4 regions of the Streptomyces sp. NPDC001828 genome follow, and region 1 is predicted to be linked to each of the others. Evidence: riboswitches for the same ligand, from Rfam matches in the RefSeq annotation. Region 1 holds a riboswitch; each other region holds the start of a gene.

Region 1 (4,954 bases):
CGGTGGTCTCCGTGCGGGCTCCCTCACCCGAGGCCGCGGTGGCCTGGGCCGCCGACTGCCGGGCGGCCGGGCTCGTGGTGGGCTGCTTCCGTCCGCCGTCGGTGCCGGACGGCATCTCGCGGATCAGGCTGACCGCCCGGGCGGATCTGACGGAAAGCCAGATCGACATGGCGGTGGGCACGGTCCTCAGGACCGCGCCCACGGCGTGACGAACCGTCAACTCGACTGCGTGACAGTGGAGATGAAGCGTTGCCAGGCGGGTGCGCCGAAGAGCAGCGCGGGCCCGTCGATCCGTTGGGAGTCGCGTACGGCAAGCAGCTCGCCATTGAGCCGGGCCGTCTCGACACAGTTGTTCATGCCCACGCTGCGGCTGCTGCGCCGCCAGGTGGCACCGGTGAGGGACGTACTGGAAGGAACTTGCGCAGGGCGTGCGGACATCATGCCTCCCCACTCGCCGGGAACTAGCCCGGTCCTTCCCGGGCCGTTCTGGCGATGAGATCCGACGATTCCTCGGAGGAAAGCGCGAGTGCCTGGACGGTCTTGAACGCGGCACTGTACGCCTCAAGGTCTTCTCTCCGCTCGAGATAGAGGCTACTCGTCAAGTGGTCGATAACAACCACATCCAGATCGGAAATGGCCGGAAAGGAAAACATAATGAAAGGCCCGGTGAGGCCGACATAGCCGCCGTGCTGGAAGGGGATGACCTGTAACCGCACGTGCGGCAGCGAGGCCACCTCCAGCAGGTGCCACAACTGCTCCCGCATGGCCTCCCGGCCGCCCACCCGCCGGCGCAGCACCGCCTCGTCCAGGACCGCGCTGAGCATCAGCGGCGGATCCCCGCGCAGCACCTCCTGGCGCGCGATCCGCACCTCCACGAGCGTGTCCACCTTGTCCGGCGGAAGTCCGCCGAGCGCGGCCCGCGTCACCGCCCGCGCGTACGCCGGTGTCTGCAACAGGCCGGGCACCACCGAGGTCTCCAGGGTGCGCGCCGAACGCGCCTGCGACTCCAGGCTGATGAAGTCGCGGTACTGCGGCGGCAGCAGACCCCGGTACGCGTGCGCCCAGTCGACCCCGCCGCTGCCCGCCGAGTCGGCCAATGCCTCAAGGAGCGCCCGGAGTTGGGGGTCGCCGACCCCGTACGCGTCGAGCAGCCGGGCCACGTCCGCGGGCTTCGCACCGCTGCGTCCGGTCTCGATCCGGCTCACCTTCGACTGGTGCCAGCCGACCAGGGACGCCGCCGCCCCGCTCGTGAGCCCCGTGCCGTCCCGCAGCTTGCGCAGTTCCTCGCCGAGCTTGCGCCTGCGCACCGCCGGTCCATGCCCCATGGCCGCCTCCTTCGCCTCCGGCGATGGGTAAGTGTGAGCCCAAATACGCTCTGCCGTCGGACAGTTCACCGCTTTGAGCGACAGATATATGCATATCTTGGTGGATCGCACCCGAGACCGGCACGATGAGTGGCACTCTGGCGCGAAGCACAATCCGAGGCCGTAGTCGTCTTCGCGAGCGCTCATCCGCCACGAGTCAACAATCGGCCCGGGTGGGAAAGGGAAAGCGTCGCCATGGCAGACCACCTCGAAGCAACCGTCACTCTGCCGAGCGCTCCCGCCTCGGTCTCCGCGGCACGGCGGTACGTCGCCGGGATCCTCACGGACTGGGGCCTGCCCTCCGATGCCGAGGCCGCCGACACGGTCCGGCTCATCGTGTCGGAACTCGCCACCAACGCGGTTCAGCACACCTTCGGCCAGTCGCCCACCTTCACCGTCGACATCCATCTGGAGCGCGAGGCGGAGTTGCGGATCGGCGTCACCGACAGCCACCCGCGCTGGCCGAAACGATTGCCCGCGGCCGTCCAGCAGGACAACGGCCGGGGCATGGTGATCATCCGCTGGCTCGCGGCCGAGTCCGGCGGCCGGCTCTCGGTCGCGCCCACGGCGGACGGCGGCAAGACGGTCTGGATCGCCCTGCCGTGGACCGCGTCGGTCCAGAGCGGCCAGTAGGCCCACGGGGCGCGCCTGAGCCTCCCCGGGGCGTCGGACGCGTGCCGGGGACGGGCCGACGGGGTGTCAGCCCACCCGCCCGTACCAGACGGTGTTGCTCCAGATCCGTTCCAGACGGACCACGGCACCGGTCTTGGGGGAGTGCCAGATCCGGCCGTTCCCGGCGTAGATCCCCACGTGGTAGACGCTGCCTCCGGAGTGGAAGAACACCAGGTCCCCGGCCTTGCGGGAGGACGCGGTGACGTGCCGGGAGCTGTTGTACTGCTGCTGCGCCGAGCGGGGCAGCTTGCGGCCCGCCTGCTTGAACGAGTACAGCGTGAGCCCCGAGCAGTCGAAGCGAGAGGGCCCCGAGGCGCCGAACTGATAGGGCGATCCCTTCTTCGAGGCGGCCACATGGAGCGCCCGGGCGGCCACGGCCGCGGCGTTGGCCTCGGACGTGCTGCCCGGGGCCAGCGTCGTCCCGCCCGTGACGGCGAGAGCGAGCGCACAGACGGTGCCGAGCCGGACCGTCAGGGACGGGACGTGTGTCTGCGCAGTCATGCGCAACCCTTCGTCAAACCGCCTGCGAAGGATGACCTGTCGGGTTCGGACTGGCGAAGATGCCCGGCCGCGCGAACGGCTTCACCCCGAGGGACGGCCGTGGTCCGGCCGCCCCGAAGAAATCGGGTCCTCCACTCCTGCCGGTCCACTCCTGTCGACCAGACGTCCGGAACGGCGGCAGGACTCGGCGTCCGCCCGGACCGCCCCGCCGCGGTGGCGGGGGCTTGTCGTCTCAGGGATCTTCACGCACCGACTGTCGGATTTACCGCCCAAAACGGGTTTCTGTGAGGCTCCTCACGAGTGCCCCATTCGGGTGGACAGGGGCGGATGGACGCTCCTCCGAACGGGGTTGACGAGCCTCTTACCTGCGACGGAAGGATCGTTTCAGCACAGGAGCCACAGGCCATAAGCGACTCATAAGGGTCAGTGAAAAGGGCCTCCGGTGAGCCGAACGGGGGTAGCCCGTTTGGTTCGTTTCGCCCGTTACTTGAGCGCGTCGGGTACCCCCGGCGCCACTCGGCCTCCTCACATCGTCGACTGCGGGGGCACCGTGAGGCGGCCCGCGCGTCGCTCACCGTCCAGCACGCGCAGCGCCCGCGTCAGCGTCTGAGCGTGCACCCGCGACTCGCCGCGCGCGTGCATCAGCGTGAGCGCGTCCTTGAGCGAGGCCGCCCGGCCGACCAGGGCCTGGGCCGCCCGCAGGGCCGCGTAGGTGTCATGGCCGTGCGCCGGGTTGATCCGGCCGAGCAGGTCGACCACCGCGAGATAGGAGTCGATGAACTCGGACTCGGCGCGCGTGAGCGCCGGCAGCGGCGGAAGTTCCGGTGGCAGCACGGCACTTCACCTGCCGCGCAGCGACGTCTTGCGGCTTTCGAGCACATGGTCGGCCAGCCCGTACGCCACGGCGCCCGCGGCGTCGAAGACCACGTCCCGCTCGATGTCGGCGGCCACCCGCTCGGGGTCCTTGCCGGTGTACTGGGCGAGCAGCTCCGTCAACAGGGCCCGGCCGCGCAGGATTTCGGCCGCGTGGATCTCCAGGTCGGAGGGCTGGCCGCGCATCGGCTCCTCGATGGAGGGCTGCTGGAGGAGCACCCGGGAGGCGGGCTGCACGGCCCGCTTGCCGGGGGTCCCGGCCGCGAGCAGCACCGCCGCAACCGAGCTCACCTGGCCCAGACAGAACGTCTGCACATCACAGCCCACGAACCGCATCGTGTCGTGGATCGCGGTCATCGCGGTGAGCGAGCCACCGGGGGAGTTGATGTACAGCGAGATGTCCCGGTCCGGGTCCGCGTGCTCCAGGTGCATGAACTGGGCCATCACATCGTTGGCCGACGCGTCGTCGACCGGGGTGCCGAGAAAGACGATCCGCTCCTCGAAGAGCTTGGAGTACGGATCGAGCGTGCGGGTGCCGAGGGCGGTGCGCTCCTCGAACTGCGGGAGTACATGGCGGGCGGCAGGGCGGTGGTTCATGACGTACCTCTCCTCGACCGGGGGACCGGAAGGCCTCTTGAGAAACGTACAGGACGTACAGAACGCACAGATAGAGGCGTCGTCGCTTCTTGCGAGAAGGGGCAGGTCGGAGGGTGTTTCGCTGTGAGCGAGCGGGAGATTCGCGCCGTTACGGGGCCCGGCTGACGACCCGGGCTGGCTCATTAGGCGCTCTCCCCGCGCATCCCCCGGATGGCTAGCGTGCGTCGGCGCGGGGGTCACCTGGGGAGAGGGCTCACTGAAGTGTTCTATTTCGCATTCCGTCTCGTGCTGCTGCCGCTGCTGCGGTGGCTGTTCCGCCCGAGCGTCGAGGGGGCCGGGCGGGTACCCGAGGCAGGTGCGGTGATCCTCGCGGGGAATCACCAGTCGTTCACCGATCAGTTCCTGCTCGGCGTGACGCTGCGGCGCCGGCTCACCTTCCTGGCGAAGCAGGAGTACTTCACCGCGCCGGGCCTCACGGGCCGGGCGACGGCCGCGTTCTTCCGCGCGCTCGGCCAGATCCCGGTCGACCGCTCCGGCAAGGACGCGGCCCGGGCGGCGATCGACACCGCGCTCCAAGTCCTGGACGGGGAAGGGGTGTTGGGGGTCTTCCCGGAGGGGACGCGCTCGCACGACGGGCGCCTCTACAAGGGCAAGGTCGGGGTCGCGGCCATGGCGCTGCGCTCCGGCGCCCCGGTGGTGCCGGTCGCGATCATCGGTACGTTCGAGGCGCAGCCGAAGGGGCGCAGGCTGCCCCGGCGCGTACCGGTCACCCTCCGGTTCGGGGAGCCCCTGGACTTCTCGCGCTACGCCGGGATGGAGGACGAGCGCCTGGTGCTGCGGGCCGTGACGGACGAGATCATGTACGCGGTGCAGAGGCTGTCCGAGCAGGAGTACGTGGACGTATACGCGGTCGAGGCCAGGACGGCGTGGGAAGCGGGCGCCGCGGC
Region 2 (4,954 bases), 720 kb from region 1:
CGCGGCCGCTCTGCCCCCGCTCGAAGGCCTCGACCTGCTGGCCGTACGCCTGCTGCTGCTCAGCCACCCCTACGAGGAGCCGGTCACGGTCACCGCCGACCAGGTCGACGAGGCGGGGCGCGCCCTCGCCCGCTGGCGGCGGGCCATCGCCGGCTGGGCCGCGCAGCCCTCGAAACCGATCCCCGCCGACCTCAAGAGCACGGCCCGCACCGCCCTGGACAACCGGCTCGACACCGCGGCCGTGCTGCGCCTCCTGCACGATCTGGCGACGGCCGACGAGGTGGCGCCGGGTGCCAAGTTCGAGACCATGTCCCACCTGGACCGCGTCCTCGGCCTCGAACTCGTCCGCGAGGTCGGCACGGTGTGAACCGGGCACGCTCCGTCGCCAACCAGCCATGCGCGAAAGGGAGTTGGGCGCTCAGCCCTCGAAGCCGCCGTCGCCGAGGGCCTTGTCGATCCGGCCGCGGTGCGCCTCTTCCCAGGCGTCCAGGGATTCGGCGGCCTCCTTGGCCAGCTTGCGCCGGGCATCGAGGAGCACCTGCTCCGCCTGCGCGCGGGGCGTGACCACGATGCCCTCCTCGTCGGCCACCACCACATCGCCCGCGTGCACGAGCACTCCGCCGCAGCGGACCGGCTCGTTGAGCGGGGCGACGGCCTTCTTGGTGCCGGGAATGGGGATGACGCCCCGGGCGAAGACGGGGAAGCCCGCCTCGCGGACCTCGGCGAGGTCGCGGATCACCCCGTCGACCACGAACGCCGCGACGCCCCGGCGTTGGGCCACGGCGCACACGTTGCCTCCGGCGAGGGCGTAGTCCAGGTCGCCCGACTCCACCACGATGACCGAACCGGGTTCGGCCCGGTAAATGGCCGCGTGCAGCATGAGGTTGTCACCGGCGGGACAGCGCACGGTGAATGCGGGCCCGGCGACACGCGGCATCGGAGACCACAGAGGGCGAATGCCGATATCCATCACCTGCGGGCGCCCGACGATGTCGGCGAGCGTGGTCGGGGGAATGTCCTTGAATTCGCTGAAGTCGTTCATGTTCTTCCTGGTGATTGGTAGTTGACGGCGACTATTACTGGGTGGGCCGCAGCCATTGTGCGGCGAAGACGGGTTTGACGGGACGTGACGGGGCCTGCGCCGAGAGCCAGTTGGGCGGAATGGGCCAGATGGTGTCAGGGGCGCGAGGCCGTGCCAGGCGTCGCGCCTTCGCCATGTGGACGCGAGCGGACTCGCAGGATCCGTGATCGATCGAATTGATCACCGCAAATGAATTGATCACCGCCCCGCCTCCCCGTTCCCCGCCCCGCCCCCTGTCACCCCCGGTTCCCTGGAGGGTGGCCAGTGATCATGATCCCGGACAAGGCGTAGGGGATGGGTGTGGTGTCGCACACAGGGGGTAGGCGGGGACCTCGTGCCCGAAGTGTCCGAAATGAAATGTAATCGGCGCGGGATGGACCGCCGTGGCAATGTCCTAATTGGGGCTAATGGGTAAGACTCGCCTCTTTTATCGGAGGTCCCGGCGGTTGCGTCGCGGGCGAGTGAATTGGGTCACGTGCGGCCCGCCGGGCGTGTGGCGCCCGCCCGGGGCATTTCGCTTCACCCGAAAGCGAGTTGGGCGCTCCCGCCGAAGTGGCTGGCGCCGGTGAATTCGAGTTGATCTATATTCCTGATCACCCCTCACGAATTCCGGCCTTGTTTCCGTCGGGGCTATTCGTCTACGTTCACCGTCAATCCGGAAGGAACGCCGAATCCTGCCGCCGTCCGGAGCCTCCCATACACGTACGGCAGGAGCGGGGGACCCAGGTAAGCCGCCGATCCGGATTCCGGAACGGCTGGGGTGAAGTCGCGTGCACCGCGACCGGACATCTCCCGTCCGAACCCGACAGCTCACCTCGCAGGCGACGGAGAGGAATAGACACATGTCCGCAAAGGGCAAGCACCGCCGGCCGAAGTCCCGCTCGTTCTCCCGGGGCCTCGCCGTCGCGGGCACCGGCAGCGCCGTCCTGGCCCTCCCGGTGATCGGCGCGACCACGGCCTCCGCCGCCCCGGCGTCGGTCCACTCCGTCGTGGCCAAGCCGGTCACCGCGGTGAAGGCCGCCCCCACGAGCTACTCCGTGGCCGACGGGGACTCGCTGGCGAAGATCGCCGACGCGCTCAACGTGAGCGGCGGCTGGAAGCAGCTCTACCAGGACAACCAGAGCGTCATCGGCAGCAACCCCGCGCTGATCCGCCCCGGCATGAAGCTCACCCTCGGCGCCCCCGCGGCGAGCACCGCCCGGGACGCCTCCGCCCGGGCCGACCGCTCGGCCCGGACCACCGACCTCACCGCGACCGCCACCGTGGCCAGCACCACCACGTACGCGAACAACCTGGACGGCTGGATCCGGCAGTCGCTGGACATCATGGCCCAGCACGGCATCCCGGGCAGCTACGACGGCATCTACCGCAACGTGATGCGGGAGTCCTCGGGCAACCCGATGGCGATCAACAACTGGGACTCCAACGCCGTGGCCGGAACGCCCTCCAAGGGACTCCTCCAGGTCATCCAGCCCACGTTCTCCGCCTTCCACGTGCCGGGCACCTCCACGGACCTCTACGACCCGATCGCCAACATCACCGCGGCCTGCAACTACGCCGCCAAGACCTACGGGTCGATCGACAACGTCTTCGGGGCCTACTGACGGATCCCGTGGCCGGGCCTCTCGCGGTGAAGGGAGTGCCCGGCCGCACCGCTCGCGGCCCCGAGCGCGCGCCCGGCCATCCCAACTGGCCGGGCGCCGCGCCGTTTTGAGCCCTCGGCAGCCGTTGCGCAGGGTCAGAACAGGGGCAGACGCAAATTTCGTTCACCCCCCGGGGTGAACAATTCGAAGGCTGGACGTTTCTGCATACGCGTCTGTTCCTAGGGTGCTAGTGCGTCACCCCGGGGACCACGGTGACTGCCCGACTACCGAGTACTCCCGCACCGCGGGGGTCAGTTCTGGACCGGGAGCTGCCCATGGGATCCACCGCTCGGCCATCCGTCTCGGCGCCCGTGCCCCTTCCGCCGGGGCTGCTGCCGGACCGGTGCCGCAACGCCCGCACCTATCTGATGCACGGCTTCACCGTCGTCGAGGTGCACGGCACCGTGGACCTGGCCAGCGCGCCCGGCGTCCAGCTCCACCTGGACGCGGCCACCCAGCCGGCCGGCGCCCGGGTGATCGTCGACCTGCGGCCCGTGGACTTCTTCGACTGCGCCGTCTTCACCCAGCTCTGCCGGGCGCACCGCAGGATCCGCGAGCGCGACGGCCACCTCGGCGTGGTCTGCGTACGGCCGTGGCATCTGCGCATCCTCGCGGCGGCCCGCCTCGACACGCTCCTGCGGCCTGCCGGATCCGTGGAGGAGGCTGCCCTCGCCGCCCTGGCCCGGTCCGGCTCGGACATCAACCGGCTCTGAATCGCGGCTGGTTGACAGGAGTGCACCCGTACTTGCCCTTTCGTACCTTCACCCCTGCTCCCGTGGCTGATATGCACGTACAGCCCGGCTTCACGATTCACCACCGAAGGGGTTCACGTGCACGCGCAGGACAGGCAGCAGGGCCCAGCTGTCACGCCCGGCGGACCCGTTTCACGGGCCGGTGACCGGCGTGGAGGTGCGGGCGACGGACAGGCCGCGCCCGGCGGAGGGCTCGGTGCGGCCCAGTTGCTCGCGCTCCAGCGGTCCGCGGGGAACGCCGCGGTGGCCGGGCTCCTGACCCAGGGCGACGCGGCCGTGCAGCGCTCCGCGGTGCACGACGTGCTGCGGGGATCCGGGCAGCCGCTGGACTCGGAGGTGCGCGCCGACATGGAGACCAGGCTCGGCGCCGACTTCGGCGACGTACGCCTGCACAACGACGCCGCGGCTCAGCGGTCCGCCGCCGAGATCGGCGCCCGCGCCTACACCTCGGGCAGCCACATCGTGGTCGGGCAGGGCGGCGCCGACCGGCACACCCTCGCCCATGAACTCACGCACGTCATCCAGCAGCGCCGGGGACCCGTCGCCGGCACCGACACCGGTGACGGGCTGCGCGTGTCCGACCCCTCGGACTCCTTCGAGCGGGCCGCCGAGGCCAACGCCACCCGTGCCCTCTCCGGGCCCGCGCCCGAGGCCGGCGGTGAGTCCGCCTCCGTGCAGCGCGACTGCGGAACCGGGGCCCACGGGCACGCACACGCGGCGGGTGCCCCCGTCGTGCAGCGGGCGGTCGGCTTCGAGTTCGAGGCGCAGTGGAACGTGCGCAGGGTCGCCGACCCCGTCGCCGCCAAGGCCGTGCAGGAGCAACGGGCCGTCGAGCGCGAGCGGTTGCTCGACGCCAAGCTCCTGGAGCGGGTCCTCAACCCGTACAGCCCCTACGCGCAGGAGCTGAGCGCGGCGGAGCGGAGCACGTCGCAGGACGAACTGAGGGCCCGCTGGTTCGACGGCGAGTTCCTCACCGAGGCGGGCGAACTCCGGCTCAAGAAGACACAGTTGGGGCCCGACGGCGCGCAGCGCGCGGCGGCCGAGATGAGCCTGATGATCTCCAGCGAGATCTCCGAAGTGCCCCTGGTCGGTGAGAACCTCGGCAAGGGCCGCGGGCCCGACGGCGTGGTGGTGAAGGGCGACAAGTTCGATCTCACCGCGGACGCCAGCCCCTCGGGCGGCTCGAACCTGGAGTGGGTGACCGACCCGCTGAACAACGTCGCCGAGGTCGGCGGCGTCCTCGACCGCATCTCGCGGATGGCCGGCTACCTCAACGGCCGCCAGCGGGACCCGTACATCCCCTCCGAGGACGTCACGGCTGGAGGCGGCACGCCCGAGCGGCAGCTGCGCATCTACCCGTTCGGCGGCGCGCTCAAGTTCGCCCCGCAGACCACCGCCGGAGTGCGGCTCGACCGCCTGCCGGACCTGATCGGCTATCTGGCCGACAAGCAGGAGCCCGAGGAGAAGTCCGTCGCCGG
Region 3 (4,954 bases), on a different contig from region 1:
GCACAAGACCGAGAGGGGAGAGGAGCTCATGGCCGAGGAAGTGTTCGACGGCTTCGACCACACCCGGTACGAGGAGGAGGTGAGCCGGCGCTGGGGGCGGGACGCCTACGAGAAGGGCGACCGCTGGTGGCGCTCGCTCGGCGAGGCGCAGCGCAAGGGGTTCCTGAAGGAGCACGAGGACATCGCCCGGGACTGGGGGCGGGCGCGCGGCGCCGGGGCCGCCGCCGACGGTGAGCTCGCGCAGGACATCGCGCGGCGGCACGTCGCCTGGTTGTCCGCCACCACCGACGTCGGCCGGTCGTACGTGATCGGGATCGGGCAGATGTACGTCGACGATCCGCGCTTCGGAGTCAACTACGACCAGCACGGCGCCGGCACGGCCGCCTTCGTGCGGGACGCCCTGACGGTGTACGCCGAGCGCCACCTCTCGGACGGCGACGGCTCGACGGGCGACGGCTCGACCGGCGGCGGCTCTTGCGGAGGGTAGTCTCGCGCTCGCTATAGGTGAGCGTCGAGGAAAGGGGTGCGGGTGGTGAGGGCTCCGCGTGAGGTGGCTGGGGTGCCGACACTGGTGCCCCGGGCGTTGATGCCCGTGCCCGTGCCCGTGCTGGTTCTGGTGATGGTCGTGGTCTGCCTGCTCGGGGCCGGCGGCTGTGGCGAGCCGAGCCGGCCCGCGCCCGCGCGGGGCGTGCCGGTCGCGGGGGCGGCCTCGGCTCCCTCGACCCACGGGTGCCGGCTGAACCGGGGCGGCTGGGTCGAGCTGTCCTGTGTGCCCGAGCGGGCCGCCAATCATCGGCACGCCAGGGGCAGCTGCGCCCGGGGCCGCCCGGGCCCGCACCGCTGCCGCCGACACTGAGCCGGGCCGCGACCGCCCGCCCGGCACCCGCCTGGGTGCGTCGAGTCGCCTTCGGGGCCGAAACGGGCCAGGCTGGACGGGTGCGGCAGCGAGCAGAGGGCGAAGGGCGCCTGGTACGGGCGCTACCCGTACTGCTGATCGGTGTGGGCTTCGCCTTCGACGCCTCCACCCCGCCGGACCTGACAGCGGCCGCGCTGTTCGCCGGCGCCCCGGTCATCGCCGCACCGTTCTACTCGGCCCGGGGCACGGCCGCGGTGGGCCTCTGCTCGGTGGCCGCCGTCGTGGCGCTCTGGTTCATACACGATCTGCCCAACCTCGGCGAAGGCGCGAGCGAGCTGTTCACCGTGCTCACGGTGGGCGCGCTCGCCCTCTTCATCAACCGCATCCTGCGCCGCAGCGGCGAGCGCCTCGCCTCCGCCCGCGTCATCGCTGAGACCGCGCAGCGCGCCGTGCTGCCCACGCCCGCGTCCCGCATCGGCGGACTCCATGTCGCCGCGCGGTACGAGGCCGCGCAGGCGGACGCGTTCATCGGCGGGGACCTCTTCGCCGTGCAGGACACCCCGTACGGGGTCCGGCTCATCGTCGGTGACGTACGCGGCAAGGGGCTCCAGGCGGTGGAGGCCGTCGCCGTGGTGATCGGCGCGTTCCGTGAGGCCGCCGAGCAGGAGTCGTCCCTGGAGGCGGTGACCCAGCGCCTGGAGCGGGCGCTGGCCCGCGAGGGCACCCGGCGCGACCGGCTCGACGCGGTCGAGGGGTTCACCACGGCGCTGCTCGCCGAGATCCCGCGCGGCGACGGCACCGTACGCCTGGTGAACCGAGGTCATCCCGAGCCGTTCCTGCTGCACCCGGACGGCTCCCTCGACGTGCTCGTGCCGAGCGAGCCCGCGCTGCCGCTCGGGATGGCCGACCTCGGGGTGTGGCCGGACCGCTCGGACGTACGCCCCTACCCGCCCGGCTCGACGCTGCTGCTCTACACGGACGGCCTGTCGGAGGCGCGCGACGCCACGGGCGTCTTCTACCAGCCCGCCACCCGGCTGCGCGGCGCGATCTTCCCCGGCCCGGACGAGGTCCTGGACGCGCTCGTCGACGACGTACGCCGCTACACGGGCGGCGGCACGAGCGACGACATGGCGCTGCTCGCGGTGGGCCGCCCGGCCGAGGGGCAGCCCGACCGCCGGCGCACGGTCAGGATCGTGAAGTGAGGGGACGTGGGGGCCTGGGGTGAGGGGGGTGAGGGGCTGCCTCGAGGTGTGGTCGGGGTGTGGTCGGGGGCCGGTCGAGCGTGCTGTCACGGTGGGTGCTCGAAGGGTCTCCCTGCGCATAACAATTGACACACCGTCAGAAAGCTGGTGTGACGGGGGCGACCTTGAGGGGCCGTCAACTCGCCCGTTTTGCCCCGGCAATGGGGGCTAAGTCCGGGCCATGGCCGTTAACGATCAGTGGGAACGGCTTGGAATCCGCCCCGGGTGTCTATTAACGTTCGATAACGCAGCGCGGTCGTCCCAGCCGCCGCCACGGCGGCCCCGCGCGCCTGCGCCGAATCCCCTTCGGGGAACCGGGGAACCACCAACTTGGGGTGAATCGGACGTCCGTCATGGGCGCTCGTAGGAGACCTTCCTGCTCCGAACCCGTCAGCTAACCCGGTAGGCGAGAAGGAAGGAAAGGAGCGCCCCTCCGTGGCGTCCAACGAGCCTGCCCTCGACACCCCCCTCCCCTCCGTGTACGGGGACGCGCCCGGCGAGAACGAGACCTGGGAGGAGTGGGACCCGACCGAGGAGTCCGTGCGCCCGGTCCGCGGCCGGCACAGAGTCGCCAAGCAGCGCGGCGGGCTCGCCCGCAGCTCCACCGTCCTCGGCGTCGGCGTCATCGCGGCGGTCGGCGCGGGTGGCATGGCCACCGCGCAGGCCAAGCCGCCGGTCTCCATATCCCTGCCGGACTCCATCAGCGAGAGCCTGCCCGACCTCAAGTCGCTGCCCGGCGTCGGCGAGTTGGTCTCGCACGACGCTCCGAGCAGCCCCAAGACGGCCGCGGCGCAGGCCGACCAGAAGATCGCCGCCGCGCCGCTGACCATGACCGGCCTGTCCACCAGCGAGGCCGAGCAGGGCGCCACCGACGCGGGCGAGGCGCTGCGCGCCCGCATCCTCCAGCAGGCCGAGCAGCAGAAGGCCGGGGCCGTCGCCGAGGCGAAGGCGGCCGCGCAGAAGGCCGCGGAGGCGAAGGCCGCCGAGGAGGCCAAGGCCAAGCAGGACGCGGCCGAGGCGAAGGCCGCCGCCGAGAAGAAGGCGGCGGAGGCCGCCGCGGCGAAGAAGGCGGAGGAGGAGCGGCTGGCCAAGCTGGCCGCGAGCTACTCGCTGCCGGTCGGCTCGTACACGCTCACCTCGACGTTCGGGGAGGCCGGCTCGATGTGGTCCTCCGGCCACCACACGGGCCTCGACTTCGCGGCGCCGACGGGTACGCCGCTGAAGGCGATCCACTCCGGGACGGTCAAGTCGGCGGGGTGGGCGGGGGCGTACGGGTACCGCACGGTCCTCACGCTCGATGACGGCAGCGAGCTCTGGTACTGCCACCAGTCGTCCCTCGCGGTGAGTGTGGGGCAGAAGGTGTCGACGGGGGACGTGATCGGGCGGGTCGGGGCGACCGGGAACGTGACGGGTCCGCACCTGCATCTGGAGGTGCACACGCCGGACGGTACGGGGATCGACCCGATGGCCTGGCTCCAGTCCAAGGGGCTGAATCCTTAACCCGGTTCTCGCCCCGCCCCGCCCCTTCCCGAAACCCTCCGGGGGAGAGTTCGCCGGCTGGGGACCGTGCGTGGCTCGCGCAGTTCCCCGCGCCCCTGGCGATCGAGGACGAGCGCCGTTCAGGCGCGAACGGGGTCCGGGGCGGAGCCCCGGGGTCGGAATAGGCGGGGGCGCGTCGGGGGTTAGGGGGCCATGACCTCCTTGCGCGTGCTCGGTCGCTCCGACCTCTCCGTCTTCCCCCTCGCCCTCGGCGCCAACGTCTTCGGCTGGACGGCCGACCAGGACCAGTCGTTCGCCGTCCTCGACGCCTACCTCGCCGGTGGCGGCAACTTCGTCGACACCGCCGACGCCTACTCGAAGTGGGCCCCGGGCAACTCCGGCGGCGAGTCCGAGACGATCATCGGCAAGTGGCTGACCGCCCGCGACAACCGGGACGAGGTCGTCGTCGCCACCAAGGTCGGCTCGCACCCCCAGTACGAGGGCCTCGCGGCGGGCACCATCAAGGCCGCCGCCGAGGAGTCCCTGCGCCGCCTCGGCACCGACTACATCGACCTGTACTACACGCACTTCGACGACACCTCCGTCCCCGTCGAGGAGATCGTCACCGCCCTCGACCAGCTCGTGCGCGACGGCAAGGTCCGCGCGCTCGGCGCCTCCAACATCACCCCCGCCCGGCTCCAGGAGTCCCTGGACTTCGCGGACCGCGAGGGCCTCGCCAAGTACTCGGTGCTCCAGCCGCACTACAACCTGGTCTCCCGCGACACCTACGAGGGCCCCCTCCAGGACACCGCCTCGCACGCCGGGCTCGCCGCGGTGCCCTACTTCGCGCTCGCCTCGGGCTTCCTCACCGGCAAGTACCGCCCGGGCCAGACCGTGGACAGCGCGCGGGCCGAGGGCGCGGGCAAGCACCTGGACACCGAGCGGGGCCGCAAGGTGCTCGCCGCGCTCGACCGCATCGCCCAGGAGCGCGACGCCGAGATCGCCACGGTTGCCCTGGCCTGGCTGGCGGCCCGCCCGACCGTCGCCGCCCCCATCGCCTCGGCCCGTACCGTCGAGCAACTCCCGGCGCTGCTCGCGGTCGCCGACCTGGAACTCACCGACGCCCAGCTCTCCGAGCTGACGGCCGCCTCAGCGTAGGTACGGGTTGTACGGGCCCGGGCCCGTGGCTGGGCCCGGCTGCCCGTACAGGGCGTACTGCGGATGCGGCGCGTACGGGGCGTACTGCGCGTGCTGGGTGTAGGGGTGCGGGGGGCCCGGCTGCGGCGGGACCCAGATGCGGCCGGTGGCCCCGGCCGCGTACAGCAGCGCCGGGCCCGCGACCGGCTTGCGCTCCCACAGGTGGTGGAGCAACTCCTGC
Region 4 (4,954 bases), on a different contig from region 1:
CGACGACCTCATCTCCCGGCTCATCGAGGCCAGCGACCACGGCGAGCACCTGACGGAGAACGAGGCCGCCGCCATGGCCTTCATCCTCCTCTTCGCCGGGTTCGAGACGACGGTCAATCTGATCGGCAACGGGATGTACGCCCTGCTGCGCAACCCGGAGCAGCGCGAGCGGCTCCAGGCATCGCTCGTCGCGGGGGAGACCGGGCTGCTCGAAACCGGCATCGAGGAGCTGCTGCGGTACGACGGGCCCGTGGAGATGGCCACCTGGCGGTTCGCCACCGAACCGCTGACGCTCGGCGGCCAGGACATCGCCGCCGGCGACCCCGTACTCGTCGTGCTCGCCGCCGCCGACCGCGACCCCGAGCGCTTCGCCGAGCCGGACACGCTCGACCTCGGCCGCCGGGACAACCAGCACCTCGGGTACGGGCACGGGATCCATTACTGCCTCGGTGCGCCGCTCGCCCGGCTGGAGGGGCAGACCGCGCTCGCGACCCTTCTGCGACGCCTTCCTGACCTGCGCCTCGCGGTGGAACCTGACGATTTGCGCTGGCGGGGCGGCCTCATCATGCGTGGACTGCGCACCCTGCCGGTCGAGTTCACGCCGCCGGGGTAAAGGGGCGCACCCCGGCTCGAACTGACGGTCCGTCAGGACTGTGACTTTTATGTGATCTCCAGTGCATCGACTTGTGACGGACGTTCGAGTACGGCTACGTTCACCGTTCATTCGGCTCAGCAGTCACACGGAAGGTCTTTCGCATGCGCTCCGGGAATGGACGGCATCGTCGACCCCGCCAGGCACCCGCCCTCGTCGTCGCGGCAGGAGTGACCGGATCGGCCATCGCGCTTCCGCTGCTCGCCGCGACCGGTGCGAACGCCGCGGACGCGAACACCTGGAACCAGGTCGCCGCCTGCGAGTCCGGCGGGATGTGGAGCGCCGACTTCGGCAACGGCCTGTACGGCGGGCTCCAGTTCTCCCAGGCCACCTGGGAGGCGTACGGGGGCAACGAGTACGCCCAGCGCGCCGACCTCGCCAGCCGCGCCCAGCAGATAGCCGTGGCCGAGAAGGTGCTCGCGGCCAAGGGTCCCCAGGCCTTCGCGAACTGCGGCGCCGGCGCGGGGCTCACCAAGGGCGGCGGTTCGGCGGACGTCGACCCGGGCGTGCCCGACACCTCCGACAACACCCCGCCGCCCGTCCCGACCGCTCCGGCGACCGGGACGCCCGACGCGGCCGCGACGCCCGGCACCCCGGCCACGGGTACGCCCGCTCCCGGCGCCACGCCGCCGAGCGGCACCCCCAAGTCCCCGACGCCGTCCGCGTCCACCCCGGCGAGCCCCGGCAAGCACCGCGGGACGCCCGCCCCGGAGGAGAGCGCCGGCACGACGCCGGGCACCACCGGTACGGACGCCCCGGCGGGTACGGGCACTGACGACCCGGCCGGCCGGACCGACCCGAAGGGCCAGGACGGCGCGAGTGGTTCGAGCAATTCGGGCAACTCATCCGATTCCCGCGATTCCGGGCAGCATGCGTCCCGGGGTGACGGTGCCTCACGTGAGGTCGGCAACACCCCGGCCGCGAACGGCGGCTACACCGTCCGGCCCGGCGACAACCTGTCGGCCATCGCCGAGGCGAACAGGGTCCAGGGCGGCTGGCCCGCGCTCTACCGCGCCAACGAGCAGCTGATCGGCACCGACCCGAACCTCATTCTCCCTGGCCAGAGCCTGGAGCTGAAGGATGCGGCGGGCGCCGCGACGACCCCGAACTCGGTACCGAAGCAGGGTTAGTTCGCGGGCCTATGTCCGTTTGGTGCAAGTGAGACATGGGTCTCTTCGCCCCAACTCGCGTGTCCCGTCTGCCCGGTCCGTCCGCCCCGCCCCTCACCTGCGGAAACGTCCCTTCTGTGACGGCAAGTAGGGGGGATTTCTCCCCGATGTGCGTCTTTGAACATTGGCGGGGCGTGTGTTTTCGTCGGACTCGCTCGTCACCGCGGGCCCCGTCGACCGAGAACGCCGAATCCTGCCGTCGGCCGATGGGAACAGTCGACGCTTATGCGCCGTAGGCAGGAGCGGGGGACCCAAGGTAAGTGCCGGGCCCGGCAGTTGAAGCGACTGCCGTACCGGCTTGGGGTGAAGACGGGCGCATCGACGCTCGGCCGGGCAGCTCACGCCCGAACCCGACAGCTCACCTCGCAGGCGTCGGTGAGGAGAACTCCATGCTGCTTTCCGGCAAGGGCAAGCACCGCCGCCCGTCCAAGGCCGTCCGTGTCGCCACGCTGGCCGGTGTCACCGGTGCCGCTGTCGCCGCCCCGCTGATGGCGGCCGGCAATGCCTCCGCCGCCTCCGTGTCGACCTGGGACGCCGTCGCCCAGTGCGAGTCCGGCGGCAACTGGTCGATCAACACCGGCAACGGCTACTACGGTGGCCTGCAGTTCTCGCAGTCCTCCTGGGCCGCCGCCGGCGGCACCCAGTACGCCTCGCGCGCCGACCTCGCCACCAAGGGCCAGCAGATAGCCGCGGCCGAGAAGCTGCTCTCGATCCAGGGCCCGGGTGCCTGGTCCTGCGCCGGCGCCGGCAACCTGACGTCCGGCGGCTCCAAGGCCGACGTCGACACCTCCGGCTCCTCCTCTTCCTCCTCGAAGGCCACCAAGCCCTCGAAGCCGAAGCAGCAGGCCCAGCCGCAGCAGAGGTCGCAGAAGTCCGAGCGCACCGAGTCCGCGCCGGCCAGCCGTGGCGAGCAGCGCAGCCAGCCGGTCAAGCAGGGCGACGGCGAGTACACCGTCAAGTCCGGCGACACCCTCGGCACCATCGCCACCGCCAATGGAGTCAAGGGCGGCTGGCAGAAGGTGTTCGACCTGAACAAGGACATCGTCAAGGACGCGAACCTGATCTTCCCGGGCCAGAAGCTGCACCTCGGCTGAGGCCGCACCACCCCCAGATCGCCCCGGTCCGGCGCGCATTCCCCCGTACGCGCCGGGCCGGGGTTTTCGCTGTTACCAGGCAGTAGTGTTGTGGCCCTTTGCCCGGGAATCGGGGCCCTTGGGCCCTTTTTCGTCCCATGAGGCGGGCACTCGGCTGGCCGGAGCCCCAGAGCCGGTTAGGCTCTTGTCGCAAGGCGAAGCGACCCGCGTGGCCCTGCACCTTGCGTCACATCTAGCGTCACATCCCAGAAGGAGATGCTCGTGCCGTCCATCGACGTCGTCGTAGCCCGGGAAATCCTGGACTCCCGAGGCAACCCCACGGTCGAGGTCGAGGTCGGCCTCGACGACGGCAGCACCGGTCGTGCTGCAGTTCCGTCCGGCGCCTCCACCGGTGCCTTCGAGGCCATCGAGCTTCGCGACGGTGACCCCAACCGCTACGGCGGCAAGGGTGTCGAGAAGGCCGTCCTCGCCGTCATCGAGCAGATCGGCCCGGAGCTCGTCGGCTACGACGCCACCGAGCAGCGCCTGATCGACCAGGCCATGTTCGACCTGGACGCCACGGACAACAAGGGCTCGCTCGGCGCCAACGCCATCCTCGGCGTCTCGCTCGCCGTCGCGCACGCCGCCTCCGAGGCCAGCGACCTGCCGCTGTTCCGCTACCTGGGCGGCCCCAACGCGCACCTGCTGCCCGTCCCGATGATGAACATCCTCAACGGTGGGTCGCACGCCGACTCCAACGTCGACATCCAGGAGTTCATGATCGCCCCGATCGGCGCGGAGTCCTTCTCCGAGGCCCTTCGCTGGGGTGCCGAGGTCTACCACACGCTCAAGGGCGTCCTGAAGCGCAAGGGCCTGTCCACCGGCCTCGGCGACGAGGGCGGCTTCGCGCCGAACCTGGAGTCCAACCGCGCCGCCCTCGACCTCATCGTCGAGGCCATCAAGGAGGCCGGTTACGCCCCGGGCAAGGACATCGCGCTCGCGCTCGACGTCGCCGCGTCCGAGTTCTACAAGGACGGCAAGTACGAGTTCGAGGGCAAGTCCCGCTCGGCCGCCGAGATGACCGAGTACTACGAGGAGCTCGTCTCCGCGTACCCGCTGGTCTCCATCGAGGACCCGCTGTTCGAGGACGACTGGGCCGGCTGGAACACCATCACCTCGCGTCTGGGCTCCAAGGTCCAGATCGTCGGTGACGACCTGTTCGTGACCAACCCCGAGCGCCTCGCGCGCGGCATCGAGGAGGGCTCGGCCAACGCCCTGCTCGTCAAGGTCAACCAGATCGGTTCGCTGACCGAGACCCTGGACGCCGTCGAGATGGCCCAGCGCAACGGCTTCAAGTGCATGATGTCCCACCGCTCCGGCGAGACCGAGGACGTCACCATCGCCGACCTCGCCGTCGCGGTGAACTGCGGCCAGATCAAGACCGGCGCCCCGGCCCGCTCGGACCGCGTCGCCAAGTACAACCAGCTGCTGCGCATCGAGGAGATCCTCGACGACGCCGCGGTGTACGCCGGCCGCAGCGCCTTCCCGCGGTTTCGCTTTGCGAACCAGTAGGCACAGCAAGGGCTGAGCACCGGCTGCACGAGCTGAGCAGCATCAACGGCTGACGCCCTAGCCAGTCGTACGTACGTCCCCGGCCGCGGTCCCGTACCGTGTCCGGGGACGTACGTGTGTAACGGGGAGGCGGGAGAGCGATGGCCAGGAACGCCACGGGCACGGACCGCGACCGGTTCTCCACCGCGGCCCGGCTCAAGGTGCTCGGCGAGCAGACCGCGGCCCGCGTCTACCGCTCGCAGAACAAGCGCCAGGCCCGCCGCTCGCGGCTCACCGGCCGGGCGGCGCTGCTCGCGCTCGTCCTGTGCTCGCTGATCGTGGCGCTCGCCTACCCGATGCGGCAGTACGTGTCGCAGCGCGCCGACATCTCCGACCAGCAGCGCAAGGCGGCCGACGCCCAGCAGGCGGTCGAGCGGCTGCGGGACGAGAAGGCGCGGCTCCAGGACGACGCGTACATCGAGAAACTGGCCCGCGAGCACCTGCACATG

Evidence for each region. Region 1 has a riboswitch for cyclic di-AMP ahead of ACFYZA_RS00565 (C40 family peptidase). Riboswitches for the same ligand answer to the same signal wherever they lie in the genome.
Region 2: it holds a riboswitch for cyclic di-AMP, as region 1 does, so the genes downstream of both, ACFYZA_RS03900 (transglycosylase SLT domain-containing protein) here and ACFYZA_RS00565 (C40 family peptidase) in region 1, are expected to answer to the same signal.
Region 3: it holds a riboswitch for cyclic di-AMP, as region 1 does, so the genes downstream of both, ACFYZA_RS20385 (M23 family metallopeptidase) here and ACFYZA_RS00565 (C40 family peptidase) in region 1, are expected to answer to the same signal.
Region 4: it holds a riboswitch for cyclic di-AMP, as region 1 does, so the genes downstream of both, ACFYZA_RS35825 (transglycosylase family protein) here and ACFYZA_RS00565 (C40 family peptidase) in region 1, are expected to answer to the same signal.

Annotation. Positions count from the first base shown of each region.
Region 1 is NZ_JBIATV010000001.1:113,357-118,310, forward strand. It holds gene ACFYZA_RS00545 (8-amino-7-oxononanoate synthase) at 1-209, shown strand, start outside; gene ACFYZA_RS00550 (DUF397 domain-containing protein) at 217-441, opposite strand; gene ACFYZA_RS00555 (helix-turn-helix domain-containing protein) at 462-1,325, opposite strand; gene ACFYZA_RS00560 (ATP-binding protein) at 1,560-1,997, shown strand; gene ACFYZA_RS00565 (C40 family peptidase) at 2,064-2,537, opposite strand; cyclic di-AMP (ydaO/yuaA leader) riboswitch at 2,542-2,737, opposite strand; gene ACFYZA_RS00570 (hypothetical protein) at 3,063-3,371, opposite strand; gene ACFYZA_RS00575 (ATP-dependent Clp protease proteolytic subunit) at 3,378-4,007, opposite strand; gene ACFYZA_RS00580 (lysophospholipid acyltransferase family protein) at 4,269-4,954, shown strand, end outside.
Region 2 is NZ_JBIATV010000001.1:833,672-838,625, forward strand. It holds gene ACFYZA_RS03890 (hypothetical protein) at 1-367, shown strand, start outside; gene ACFYZA_RS03895 (RraA family protein) at 419-1,042, opposite strand; cyclic di-AMP (ydaO/yuaA leader) riboswitch at 1,737-1,918, shown strand; gene ACFYZA_RS03900 (transglycosylase SLT domain-containing protein) at 1,924-2,685, shown strand; gene ACFYZA_RS03905 (STAS domain-containing protein) at 3,000-3,437, shown strand; gene ACFYZA_RS03910 (DUF4157 domain-containing protein) at 3,555-4,954, shown strand, end outside.
Region 3 is NZ_JBIATV010000007.1:21,288-26,241, reverse strand. It holds gene ACFYZA_RS20400 (MerR family transcriptional regulator) at 1-487, shown strand, start outside; gene ACFYZA_RS20395 (hypothetical protein) at 560-856, shown strand; gene ACFYZA_RS20390 (PP2C family protein-serine/threonine phosphatase) at 937-2,058, shown strand; cyclic di-AMP (ydaO/yuaA leader) riboswitch at 2,381-2,521, shown strand; gene ACFYZA_RS20385 (M23 family metallopeptidase) at 2,533-3,597, shown strand; gene ACFYZA_RS20380 (aldo/keto reductase) at 3,790-4,734, shown strand; gene ACFYZA_RS20375 (PrsW family intramembrane metalloprotease) at 4,726-4,954, opposite strand, start outside.
Region 4 is NZ_JBIATV010000017.1:112,162-117,115, forward strand. It holds gene ACFYZA_RS35815 (cytochrome P450) at 1-613, shown strand, start outside; gene ACFYZA_RS35820 (transglycosylase family protein) at 757-1,782, shown strand; cyclic di-AMP (ydaO/yuaA leader) riboswitch at 2,040-2,208, shown strand; gene ACFYZA_RS35825 (transglycosylase family protein) at 2,211-2,915, shown strand; gene eno (phosphopyruvate hydratase) at 3,171-4,466, shown strand; gene ACFYZA_RS35835 (septum formation initiator family protein) at 4,607-4,954, shown strand, end outside.